Regions from separate parts of the Mumia sp. zg.B21 genome, predicted to be linked through region 2. Evidence: riboswitches for the same ligand, from Rfam matches in the RefSeq annotation. Region 2 holds a riboswitch; each other region holds the start of a gene.

Region 1 (4,274 bases), on a different contig from region 2:
CCGCTGGCTGCGGTGGGTGGCACGGACGAGCGCGACGAGCCGGTCTCGCTCATGGGCGGCGTCCTCGAAGCGTCCCTGCCCCGAGAGCGTGCGCATGCGGTCGGTCGAGGCATCGACCACCACGGTGGGGTCGAGCGTGAGAGCCGTCCGGACGCGGTCGACCTCGGCCGCGTACGTCTCGGGGGTGGCGGTGCCGTCGCAGGGTGCGAGGCAGCTGCCCATCTCGGCGAGGGCGCACGCGCTGCGTGACGGACGGCGCGGGAGCCGTCCGGAGCACTGGCGGATGCGGAACGCCTCGTAGAGCGTCGCCGCGACACGCTCGGCGGACGAGCGGCGCGTGAAGGGACCGAGGTAGTCGGCGTCGTCGTCGGTCTTGCGGACGAACGAGAGGCGGGGCCACGGCTCTCGGGTGAGCTTGATCCAGGTCGCACGCTCGGGGTGTCGGGACCTGCGGTTGTAGGGCGGCTTGTGGTGTGCGATCAACCGCAGCTCGCGCACCTGCGCCTCCAGGGCCGTCGCACACGTGATGCCCTCGACGCGGGTCGCCAGCGCCACCATCTCGCCCATCCGCGTGCGGGTCTCGCTGGAGGTGAAGTAGGAGCGGACCCGCGCACGGAGGTCCTTGGAGGTCCCGACGTACAGGACGTTCTCGTGACGGTCGCGGAAGAGGTAGACGCCGGGGAGGTGGGGGAGGTGGTCGGCGAGCCGGCTCTTCTTGCGCTGGGCGGGACTGACGCGGGAGCTGAAGGTGGCGAGCTCCTCCATCGTCGACACCCCCATGGTGCCCAGGCGCTCGAGGAGCGCGTGGAGGACGTCGACCGTCGCGCGGGCGTCGGCGAGGGCGCGGTGGTTGGGGGTGGTGGCGGCGTGGAAGTGGCGCGCGAGCGTGCTCAGCTTGCAGTTGGGGACCTCGTCGCGCAGCAGGACGCGACGGGCGATGCGGGCGGTGTCGAGCGACTCGAAGCCGGGCCAGGCCAGCCCGAGGTGCTGGGTGAAGTGCTTGAGGAAGCCGACGTCGAAGGGAGCGTTGTGCGCGACGAGCACGGTGCCCCGGGCGAACTCCAGGAACGACGGCAGCGCCTCGCCGATCCTCGGGGCGGCCACGACCATCGCGTCGGTGATGCCGGTGAGGACCGTGATGAACGTCGGGATCGGACCCTCGGGGTCGACGAGGGTCTGGAACTCACCCAGGACCTCTCCGCCGCGGACCTTGACCGCACCGATCTCGGTGATCATGGAGCCGGCGGCCGCCGAGCCGCCCGTCGTCTCGAGGTCGACGACGCAGAACGTGATGCCCGACAGGTCTCGACCCAGCTCGTCGAGAGTCCCTTGGACCGCGGTGCCCTCGACCGCGGTGCCCTCGACCGCGGGAACCGGGACGGTCGGCGGGGGAGCGGTCTCGGGGGCGAGGGTCATGGGAACGACGGTAGGTGCGTCCGCTGACATGTCCGGCCGTCGGGGCGTACGGCGTGTCGCACGACGGGTTTGTGTCAGAGCGGCTGCGTAGCGTCCAGGGCATGGACGAATCCCGCGTGCTCCATCAGCAGCCGGGCCCGGCGACGGGTCACGGCGAGCTTCTGACCATCGACTGCGGTCGCTGCCTCGCCCGGCCCCAGGCATGCGGCGACTGCGTGGTGACCGCGCTGCTCGGTGCCCCCGACGAGGGCGTCAGCATCGACGCCGACGAGGGTGCCGCGCTCCAGGCGCTGAGCGCCGCCGGCCTCGTGTCTCCGCTCCGCCTCGTGACCCAGACCGACAGCGAGACCATCGACGACGTGTGAGCCTTCTCACCCAACCACCGCCGCCCGCGAGAGAGATCTGACTTTCCCACTGCTTCACGTTGATTCCCCACCCCGTTGGCGCATAGGGTGAGGCTCGCGTGTCTGAGGAGTTCTCTACCCCGGAGGGCGCAGGCACGCCGCCTAGTTCGGCCGAGATCCCCCGATCGACGCTGGAGCCGGGGACCCACGTTCCTGGGGTGAATCCGTCCGCTCGGACGGTAGGGCACGTTCTTGGCCCGAACCCGTCAGCTCACCCGGTAGGCGTCGAGAACGTGAAGGAGCCGCCGAGTGCGGAACGGCCGAAAGCTGTCGATGAGGGCAGCAGTCGCCGCCGGGTCCGGGTTGGTCCTCGCTGCCACGCTCACCGCGTCCCCCAGCGCAGCAGACCCCCAGACGCCGAGCCTGTCCGAGGCCCAGCGCAAGGTCGCCGAGCTCAGCCACGAGGCCGAGCAGGCCAACGAGCGCTTCCTCGAGCTCCGGACCGAGGTCGACGGAGCCAAGAAGCAGATCAAGAAGCTCCGGACCGACGTCAAGGCGCAGCAGGCTGAGGTCGAGGACGTCCGCAACGCCCTCGCCAAGACCGTCACCGAGCGGTTGTCGAGCTCCCCGATGGGCCCGACCACCCAGCTGCTCGCGAGCGACGATGTCGACGAGTTCCTGGAGGGCCTGACGGCGCTCCAGTCCTACAACAGCACCCAGGCCGACCGGCTGGCCGCCTTCGAGCGCGAGGCCGGAGAGCTCAAGGTCCGCCGTGAGCAGCTCTCCTCCAAGCTCGAGATCATCTCGGAGTCGCAGAAGGAGATGACCAAGCAGAAGGCCAAGCTCGACGATCGCGTCACCAAGGCCGAGGCTCTCGTCGCGAGCCTGACTCCTGCTGAGCGCGAAGAGGTCTACGACAACGACCACGGTGGTCCGAGCCGCAGCGAAGACCGTCCGTCGACCAGCGCCCCGAAGGTGAACGCGTCCGGGCGGGCCAAGAAGGCGATCGACTTCGCGATGGCGCAGCTGGGCGAGCCCTACTCCTACGGTTCTGCGGGCCCCGGCAGCTGGGACTGCTCGGGCCTGACGATGAAGGCGTTCGGCGCGGCCGGCGTGTCGCTCCCGCATTCGTCCTCCGCGCAGTCCGGGATGGGCTCCTCGGTGTCGCGGTCGTCGATGAGCCCGGGCGACCTGGTCTTCTACTACAGCCCGGTCAGCCACGTCGGCATCTACATCGGCAACGGCAAGCTGATCCACGCCCCGCGTCCCGGGCGCAGCGTCGAGATCGTCTCGGTGGACGTCATGCCGGTCAGCGGAGTGCGTCGCGTCGGCTGACCGCCTCCGCTCCGTACGAAGAGCCACGACCCGTCTCGGGTCGTGGCTCTTCTGCGTACGACGTGCGGCCACCCCTGGGCAGCAGCTCCGAACCCTCACGGACGACAGCAGCCCCCAGCGCGTGTGCGCCGAGGGCTGCTGCTGTCTGCGTGAGGGTGGGGGCCTAGCCGTACAGGGCCTCGACGTCGTCGCGGTGCTCACGCATCACGACGTTGCGCTTGAGCTTGAGGGTCGGTGTGATCTGGCCGCCCTCCTCGGTCCAGTCCTTGGCGAGGACCCGGAACTTGCGGATCGCCTCCGCTCGGGACACGTGGGAGTTGGCCTCGTCCACCGCGGTCTGCACGGCCGCCAGCACGTCGGGATCGTCAGCGAGCTGCTCGATCGGCGTATCAGCCGGCTTGCCGTGGTTCTCGAGCCACGAGCCGATCGACTCCTGGTCGAGCGTGATGAGTGCGCCGACGAAGGGCTTGCCTTCGCCCACGACCACCGCCTGGCTCACCAGGACGTGCGCCCGGATGCGGTCCTCGAGGACCGCGGGCACGACGTTCTTGCCGCCGGCGGTGACGATGATCTCCTTCTTGCGGCCCGTGATGGAGATGAAGCCGTCGGAGTCGATCTCACCGATGTCACCGGTGTGGAACCAGCCGTCCTCGTCGAACGCGGCCGCCGTCGCCTCCGGCGCGTTCCAGTAACCCCGGAACACCTGTCCGCCGCGGAACAGCAGCTCGCCGTCATCGGCGACCCGGACCTCGGTGCCCGGCAGAGGGCGCCCGACGGTGCCGATCTTGGAGTCGCCGGCGAGGTTCGCCGCGAGCGCGGCCGTGGTCTCGGTGAGGCCGTACCCCTCGATCACCGGGATGCCGATGCCCGAGAAGAAGTGCGCGAGCCGCTCGCCCAGCGGAGCGCCGCCGGAGATCGCATGCTCGACGTGCCCGCCCATGGCGTCACGAAGCTTGGTGTAGACCAGCCGGTCGAACAGCGTGTGCTTCGCCTTGAGGACCGGGCCGATGCGCTTGCCGCTCTCGCGCGCCCGGCTGTAGGCGATCGCCGTCGAGGTCGCGACGTCGAAGATCTTGCCCTTGCCGGACGCGTGGGCGTTCTGGCTGGCGCCGTTGTAGATCTTCTCGAACACGCGTGGGACGGCCAGGAGGAACGTCGGCTTGATCTCCGCCAGCTCGG
Region 2 (4,274 bases):
GCTGGCCCGCGAGCCCGAGAGCGAGCTCATGTCACGCGACCGGCTCTCGGCGATGGCAGGCATCGACCGCGACACCGACCTCGCCCAGAAGCTCGTGGACCGCGGCCTGGCCACCATCGTCGACGACGACACTCTCGAGGTGAACCGTCCCGAGGTGGTGCGGGCCGGAGCCGCCGCCATCTCGCTCGGCCTGGCCCCGGAGACGGTGCTCGAGCTGCTCCCGGCGCTGTCGGGGCCGTTGCGCACGGTCGCCGACGACCTCGTGGGCCGCGTGCGTCGCGACATCTGGCAGCCGTTCGTCGGCGCCGGCATGCCCGACGACCAGTGGCAGGAGGTCGTGACCTCCATCGCCAACCTGCTGCCGGTCGCCGCGCAGGCGGTCGTCGCGGTGTTCCGCGACGAGCTGGCGCACGCGATCGACGACGCCCTGGGCGAGGAGCTCGCGGCGCTCGGCGACCAGCGACCCGCTCCCGAGGCCTGACGCCGGCGTCTCCACAGACGGCTCCCCCGGAGGCGGAGAACGGCCCCACCCGACGCTGGAGGGAGGGACCCGCCGGGTGGGGCCGAAACCCTGGTGCCGATCGTAGGGGAGCGCGCGCGCCGAACCGAGGCCGCCTGCTGTGACCTTCCTCGCGTCAGCGGGACCGGACCGTCACGCCACCGGCGCCAGCCGGCACGAGCTCGACGAAGACCTTGCCCCGCTCGAGCGTGACCGGCTTGCCCCCGGCAGTCAGCTGGATCGGCGCCGCAGCGCTCTTCTTGCTCCAGCGGGCGTTCAGCATCGTGCCGCCGTTGAGGACGACAGCCCGGCCGCCCCCCTTGAGCACCGTCTCGGGGACGGGATACCCGGCCGGGTCGCGGTAGCCCGCGTCGACCTGTCGGGTGAAGAGCACGAGGACGGTGTCCGGCTTGAAGTCCTTGCCCTTCTGGGCGTGGCCGTTGACCCGGCGGTACGCGCCGCCGGAACCGAGCTGCCACCGCGTCGCGGAGCTGCGGGAGAAGCGGACGTCGAACGACGTCGCCTTCGTCGAGCCCGGCGTCGGGCTCGCGCCGAACGGCAGGTACGGCCGCGGCACGGCGGCCTTCGCGGACCGGTGCTGGTCGGCGTAGGCGGCAAGGTTCAGCAGCCGGTCGTACGGGGCCTTCTTGCCCCGGTCGATGGCGAGCGTGAGGTTGCCGGTGTCCTCGCTGTAGAGCTTCACACCAGCGGCCTTGATCTTGCGGATGGTCACCTTCGCGCCGCCCGAGGCGATCAGCTGCCCACCGGTCGGCTTGACGAGGGCGATGTCGGTGGTCCGGGTCGAGCGGACGTGCCCGACCTTGGTCGGCGTCTGCGAGTAGAAGAACGCCGCCAGCCTCGTCAGACCACCCTCGACCAGCTCCTCGACGACGAGATCAGCCTGCGACAACCCGTACTGCGGGGCTCCGGCGGCGGTGTTCTCGACCTTCACCAGGAAGGCGGGGTGATCGGGCAGACCCTTGGCCGCCGCCTCGCCGGTGAACGGGTTGGCGCGGTTCAGGGTCGCCGCCTTGCGCGCGGCGTCGGCGCTGGTCGGCGTCGGCTTCTCCGGGGTCTTCGGCTCGTCACCACCCGAGCACGCCGCCGCGAGGACGAGTGCGGTCGCGACGAGGGTGGCGCGCAACGCGGTACGGGGCTTCTGGCTCACGTGCATGCTCCCATGGTGGAGCAGGGCCGGTACCTCAGGAGGCACCGGCCCTGCTCTTCGTGGTGGTGTCGCTGTCAGCGCAGACGCATGGTGCCTGCGGACCAGCCGCGGGTCCAGATCCGCTCGACCTTCACGCGGCTGCCGGAGTACGGCGCGTGGAGGATGCGACCCTTCCCCCAGTAGATGCCCACGTGGTACTTGCGGGACCCACCGAAGAAGACGAGGTCGCCCTTGCGGATGTTGCGCTTCTTGATCTTGCGGACGTGCCGGTACTGCGAGTTCGCGGTCCGCGGCAGCTTCATGCCTGCCTTGCGGAACGAGTAGGAGGTGAGGCCGGAGCAGTCGAACGCGCGGGGGCCGGACGCGCCGTAGCGGTACGGGTCACCCTTCTGGCGCGCGGCGACGCGGGAGGCCTTGACGATGCGACCGGCGCGACGCTTCTTGGCGACGACGCGCTTGGCCTTCTTGGTGGCCTTCGCGGCGGCGAGCTTCTGGGCGGTCGCGGTCTTCGCGGCGGCCGTGCTCGTGGACGTGGAGGCGGGGGCTGCGCTGGCCTCGTTGGCGGTCGTGACGACCATCGCGAAGGCAGCGGAGAGAGCGATCGGCAGAGCCATGAGGCGCTGCGTCCGGGGGGTCGCGAGCATGATGAGCGTGGTCCCTTCCACGCCTGCGAAGTGAGCTGTCGGATTAGGGCCGAAGGATGGCCCCGCCCTGTCTTAGGGCTTCACCCCGAGCACGCATGACCCGAAGGACTTCGTGCAGAGTTGGTTCCTCCGCTCCTGCCCGTCGGTGACGGTCGATGATGGGGGCGTGTGCAGGCGGGCAGGATTGGGCGTTTCCCACACACGATGTTCAGTTGTCCGGCAGGACCCGGTCGCGTCCCGGTCATGCCCGTTATGGGGGGTTGTGGGGCCTGTTGTCAGGCCGCGGGCCACCATAGACACGTCGATGGACCCGCTCAAAACACCAGACGTCACCACGGACGAGGTTTGGACGCTCGTCCAGGTCACCTGCCCTGCCGTCGCAGTGATCGAAGAGGGGCTATGTGACCCTTGTCATATTTTGACCGGTCTTGTCCCAGGACCATAACAAGGCTCTGCGCGGATGCAAGGGTCCACCGCACCCGCGGGCGCGCCGGCGACGGTCAGCCGGCGAGCGACCGGACGGCTCGCACCGCGGTGACGACGGCCCCGGCGGCACCCTCGAAGTCCGCCGGCGACGCGGCCGTGAACCGCACCGCCGTACGCGCCACCTCGGGATCGATCCCGAGCGCCAAGAGGACCTCCGAGGGCTCGTCGGAGCCCGCGGCGCACGCCGAGCCGCTGGAGCACGCGATGCCGTGATCCTGCTCCAGCCCCAGGAGCACCGCCTCCCCCGACGTGCCCGGGAAGCAGAACGACGCGTGACCGGGAAGCCGACGGCGCGGATGGCCGGTGAGGAAGGCGCCCGCGACATTGGAGAGCACGTCGCGCACGAACGCGTCGCGGGCCGCGGCCAGGGCGTCGACCGGACCTCGCGGACGCGGTCCCCCGGGCGTGGACCCCACCGCCGACGTGATCGCCGCGGCGAGACCGACGGCGGCGGCGACGTTCTCGGTGCCCGACCGGAGTCCACGCTCCTGGCCGCCCCCGTGGATCAGCGGCTCCAAGGGCACGCCTCGGCGGACCCACAGGGCCCCGCTCCCCTTCGGCGCACCCACCTTGTGGCCGCTGAGCGAGAGGGCGTCGACGCCGAGCTGCGCGGGATCCACGACGACGGACCCGACGGCCTGGACGGCATCGGTGTGCACGAGCGCCCCCCGTGCGCGTGCCAGGGCGGCGACCTCGGCGACCGGCTGGACCGTCCCGACCTCGTTGTTCGCGAGCATGACCGACACCAGCGTGGTCTCGGCGCCGATCAGTCGTTCCGCCTGCGTCAGGTCGACGACGCCGTCACCGTCGACGTCGAGCAGGTCTCTCCGGAACCCGTGCAGTCTGACCAGGTGGTCGCACGCCTCCAGCACGGCAGGGTGCTCGATCCGGGTGGTCACGAGGTGGCGCCCACGCGGGTTCGCCAGTGCCAGTCCCTTCACCGCGAGGTTGTCGGCCTCCGTCCCACCGGAGGTGAGCACGATCTCCGCCGGCCGGGCACCGAGCGCGGCGGCGACGTCCGCGCGTGCGCGCTCCAGCGCCCGGGACGCGACGTCTCCGAGACCGTGGCGGCTCGACGGGTTGCCGAACTCGCCGGTGAGGAAGGGCCACATCGCCTCCAGCACCTCGCGGCGAACCGGCGTGGTCGCGGCCGTGTCGAGGTAGCGCACCCTAGACCGCCACCTCGACGTCGAGCCCCAGGTCGAGCGCGGCGACGCTGTGCGTGAGGGCCCCCACCGAGATCAGGTCGACCCCGGTCAGCGCGATCTCACCGACCCGAGGGAGCGTGATGCCGCCGCTGGCCTCCACCAGCGCCCGCCCGGCGACCTTCTCGACACCGGTACGGAGGTCCTCGAGCGTGAAGTTGTCGAGCATCACGGTGTCGACACCGGCCGCGAGGACGGCATCGAGCTGGTCCAGGCGGTCGACCTCGACCTCGAGGTGCACCGTGTGCGGGAGCGCCTCTCGCGCGGCTCGC
Region 3 (4,274 bases), 740 kb from region 2:
CGACGGCACGCTCCTCCTGGCCGTATCGCCTGTTCGCGCCCACGTCGGACAGGATACGCCTCGTTCGAACACGCGTTCGAACCACTCTCTGTGCGTGGGGGGTTGCGGCCGACGCCACGGCGCACGACAGTAAACCCACGCGTTGCCGGCGTACGAGGAGGAGTGTCATGAGCGACACCGGGCCCGGGTCCACGTCGTCCGATCAAGAGGAGGGCCGGCCGACGGAGCTCAGGCGCTTCCTCACCCCCAGGCTCCTCCTGCTGTTCATCGTCGGTGACATCCTCGGCACCGGCGTCTATGCGCTCACCGGGCAGGTGGCGGCCGAGGTCGGCGGCGCGGCGTGGCTGCCCTTCCTCATCGCCTTCGCCATCGCGACCCTGACCGCGTTCTCGTACCTCGAGCTCGTGACGAAGTATCCCCAGGCCGCCGGTGCGGCGCTCTACACCCACAAGGCGTTCGGGATCCACTTCCTCACGTTCCTCGTGGCGTTCGCGGTGCTCTCGTCCGGGATCACGTCGGCCTCGACCGCGTCGCGTGTCTTCGCGCGCAGCCTCGACCAGGGCTTCGGGCTCGACCTGGACAGCACCGGCATCCTGATCGTGGCCCTGCTGTTCATGGTCGCGCTCGCACTGGTCAACCTCCGTGGGGTCGCCCACGGGATCATCACCAACGTCGTCCTCACCGTGGTCGAGCTCTCCGGGCTCCTGCTGGTCCTCCTCGTCGGCATCTGGGCGGTCGTCGAGGGAAACGCCGACTTCTCCCGCGTCGTCGCGTTCGACACGCCCGAGGACAAGAACGTCTTCCTCGCTGTCACCACGGCGACGTCGCTGGCGTTCTTCGCGATGGTGGGCTTCGAGGACTCGGTCAACATGGCGGAGGAGACGAAAGACCCCGTCTCGACCTTCCCGCGGATCATGCTGACCGGGTTGTCGATCACGGGACTCATCTACGTTCTCGTCTCGATCACCGCCGTTGCGCTCGTCCCGATCGGCCGGCTCGCCGCGACGGAGACGCCACTGCTCACCGTCGTCGAGCTCGGCGCACCCAACCTCCCGATCGACGAGATCTATCCGTTCATCACGATGTTCGCCGTCGCCAACACGGCGCTCATCAACATGCTCATGGCCAGCCGGCTCCTCTACGGCATGGCCAGGCAGCACGTGCTGCCACCGGCGCTGGCCCACGTCGGTCGCCGGCGGCAGACGCCATGGGTCGCGATCCTCTTCACGACCCTCCTCGCCCTGGGGCTCATCACCTACGTGTTCAACGCGAGCGAGGACGCCGTCGCCACCCTCGGCGGCACCACCGCACTCCTCCTGCTCGCGGTCTTCACGATCGTCAACGTCGCGGTGCTGGTGCTGCGCCGCGACCGCGTCGACACCCGCCACTTCGTCGCGCCGACCGTCATCCCGGTGGTCGCCGCCGTCGTCTCGCTCTATCTCGTGACGCCCCTGTCGGGTCGCGACACCGAGCAGTACGAAGTTGCGGGACTGCTGCTCGGCCTCGGAGTGGTGCTGTGGATCATCACCTGGATCATCAACCGCGCGTTCTACGCCGAGCGCACCTACGTGAAGGACCCCGCCGAGCTCGACTGAGCCCGACGGGGTCCGAGGTGAGGTGGGTCGCTCACCAGAACTTCTTGCGCCACCAGCGCGGGAAGTGTCCGATGGCGCCCTTCTTGGCGACACGGTCGCTCTTGGCGAAGCCCTGCCACTTCTCACGCTTGTGCTTGCTGGTCAGGCCGAGCTTGCGGGTGCAGGCCGGCCATGCGCCCCACCCTTGCCGCCTGAGGACCTTCTCCGCGACCGCGATCTGCTCGCGGCGCTTGGCCTTGTAGGCGGTCGACGCATACTTCTTGCCGCCGTACGACCGCCAGGTTCCTGGGTTGAACTGCAGACCACCGTGGTAGCCGTTTCCGGTGTTGATGTGCCACCGACCTCCCGCCTCGCACTTGGCGAGGCGCTCCCAGGTCCGGTCCTTGGCCGCGCTGGCGGGCGTACTGGTGAAGACCAGCAGACCGGCGACCAGACCCATGAGGGCGAGCGTGGTGGCGACGCCGCGCTTGGCGACGCGAAGGGCGTTGTTCATGTGTTCCTTCACAACGCCTGCGGGGTTAGCTGTCGGGTTCGGGCCGAAGGTGCCCTGCCGGTCACGGACGAGTCCGCGACCGGGCTTCACCCCAAGGAGCCGTGGCTCCGGAATTGGGTTCCCCACTCCTGTCCGTCATGTTCGTGGTTCGCCGGCCCCCGTTGACCGACCCTCCGGGGTAGGTCTCGCCCGCGGACAGGATTCGGCGTCGAGCAAGACCTCAGTCAGACTAACCCACATAATCTGGACAACAAGCCCAGGCAGTCCGCAAGCCACCTAGAGCGGACTCGCGGACCCCGGGCGGACGACGATCAGCGCGGCGGGACGTCCTCGCGATCGTCGGGCCGCTTGGGCTGCGGCTGGTGGCGGGTCTTCCACAGGCTGGCGGCCGCGGTCAGGGCCAGGACCACGATGATCACCGCGAGGCTCATCAGCGTCGGGATCTCCGGCACGTCGAGGTGCTCGCCGTTGTTGATGAACGGGAGCTCGTTGGTGTGCAACGCGTGGAGGACGAGCTTGACGCCGATGAAGGCGAGGATCACGGACAGGCCGAGCGACAGGTACACCAGACGCTGGAGCAGCCCGCCCAGCAGGAAGTAGAGCTGGCGCAGGCCCATGAGCGCGAAGATGTTCGCCGTCAGGACGAGGTACGGCTCCTTGGTGATGCCGTAGATCGCCGGGATCGAGTCCAGCGCGAACAGCAGGTCGGTGGTGCCCAGGGCCAGGATCACGAGGAACATCGGCGTCAGGAACCGCTTGCCGTCGATGTGCACGGTCATCTTCATGCCGTGGAACTCGTCGGCGACGCTGAAGTGCCGCTCGGCGAACCGCACGACGGCGTTGTCGCCGGCCTCCTCGTCGTCGTGGTTGCGATAGCTCTTGACCAGTCCGTACGCCGTGTAGACGAGGAAGAGGCCGAAGATGTAGAAGACCCAGCTGAAGTTGTTGATCGCCGCGGCACCGAGACCGATGAAGATCCCGCGGAAGATCAGGGCGAGGATGATGCCGATCATCAGCGCCTCTTGCTGATAGACCCGGGGCACCTTGAAGCTCGCCATGATGATGATGAAGATGAACAGGTTGTCCACCGAGAGGCTGTACTCGGTGAGCCATCCGGTGAAGAACTCCAGGCCGTACTGACCGCCGTGGAAGCCCGTCACCCAGATGCCGAACGCGACCGCGAGTCCGACATAGATGGTGAGCGCGACCCCGGCTTCCTTCATCGACGGCTCGTGGGGCCTGCGCGCGATCACGACGACGTCGAACAGGAGCACGGCGACGGTGACGCCGATCGTGATCCACCACTCGAGGGGTGTGACGTTCATACGGTTCGGTTCCTCCGGTCGGATGGGTTGTCTGGCCGGAGGTCTCTTCCGCCGGGCCGGCGCGAGGAGCACCTGACACGGCTCGACCCGCCGGGCCAGCGCGCTGGCCGTGATGACGACGGGTCGACGAAAGGAATACTCCCCTCCCTGCGCCATTGTGCCAGAGGGCGCCCCGGGTGCTCGTGTCGCAGACCTCGCTAGGCTCGCGCCGTGGCAGTGAGACACGTAGGCCTGGTGGGCACGCTGACGAGCCCCGGCGCGAGGCGGGCTCTGCTGCGCCGAGGCACGAGGTCGACCATCCCCGAGGTGCTCGACACCGCCCCTCTCCAGGCTCGCGAGGTCGAGGTGCCGGGACAGGCCGCGGCGTACGGGTTCACCTGGGAGCGCCCGGATGCCGACACCGAGGACTGGTACCCCCAAGGCGTCACCACCTCCGCGGACGCGACCGCCGGGGACGCACCCGGCGGCACCGGAGGGCGCGACGTCGTCGCCGTCAGCTGGTACGCCCACCACCACGCACGACGCAACGGCGCCCGGCTGACCTTCGTCGACCTCGCGACGCTGCGCTACCAGCACGTGCTCCTGGTCAGGGCGCGACGAACCCCCTGGGGCGTCCGTGCGCGGCCCGTCCCGACCCATGCCGGCGGCATCGCCTGGTACGGCCCGTACCTGTACGTGGCCGCGACCCGCGCGGGCATCTACGTCGTGCGGATCGACGACCTGCTCCGCCTGCCCGACGGCGCTCGCGGCGGGCCCTCGAGGCGGCTGGGTTACGAGCTGGTCCTGCCGGTGTTCGCGAAGCTGTCGGCGTGGAGCCGCGACGACGGCAGCCGGCTGCGCTACTCCTTCTTGTCGATCCAG

Evidence for each region. Region 2 has a riboswitch for cyclic di-AMP ahead of KV100_RS00140 (C40 family peptidase). Riboswitches for the same ligand answer to the same signal wherever they lie in the genome.
Region 1: it holds a riboswitch for cyclic di-AMP, as region 2 does, so the genes downstream of both, KV100_RS20260 (NlpC/P60 family protein) here and KV100_RS00140 (C40 family peptidase) in region 2, are expected to answer to the same signal.
Region 3: it holds a riboswitch for cyclic di-AMP, as region 2 does, so the genes downstream of both, KV100_RS19895 (transglycosylase family protein) here and KV100_RS00140 (C40 family peptidase) in region 2, are expected to answer to the same signal.

Annotation. Positions count from the first base shown of each region.
Region 1 is NZ_JAHWCJ010000004.1:435,255-439,528, forward strand. Features, by position in the region: gene KV100_RS17360 (DEDD exonuclease domain-containing protein) at 1-1,416, opposite strand, end outside; gene KV100_RS17365 (hypothetical protein) at 1,518-1,781, shown strand; cyclic di-AMP (ydaO/yuaA leader) riboswitch at 1,920-2,061, shown strand; gene KV100_RS20260 (NlpC/P60 family protein) at 2,070-3,095, shown strand; gene KV100_RS17375 (long-chain fatty acid--CoA ligase) at 3,259-4,274, opposite strand, start outside.
Region 2 is NZ_JAHWCJ010000001.1:25,972-30,245, reverse strand. Features, by position in the region: gene KV100_RS00150 (MerR family transcriptional regulator) at 1-481, shown strand, start outside; gene KV100_RS00145 (DUF3048 domain-containing protein) at 636-1,673, opposite strand; gene KV100_RS00140 (C40 family peptidase) at 1,742-2,332, opposite strand; cyclic di-AMP (ydaO/yuaA leader) riboswitch at 2,317-2,472, opposite strand; gene KV100_RS00135 (cysteine desulfurase family protein) at 2,812-3,966, opposite strand; gene nadC (carboxylating nicotinate-nucleotide diphosphorylase) at 3,968-4,274, opposite strand, start outside.
Region 3 is NZ_JAHWCJ010000001.1:768,019-772,292, reverse strand. Features, by position in the region: gene KV100_RS03720 (APC family permease) at 168-1,595, shown strand; gene KV100_RS19895 (transglycosylase family protein) at 1,627-2,088, opposite strand; cyclic di-AMP (ydaO/yuaA leader) riboswitch at 2,089-2,252, opposite strand; gene KV100_RS03710 (TerC family protein) at 2,400-3,413, opposite strand; gene KV100_RS03705 (hypothetical protein) at 3,624-4,274, shown strand, end outside.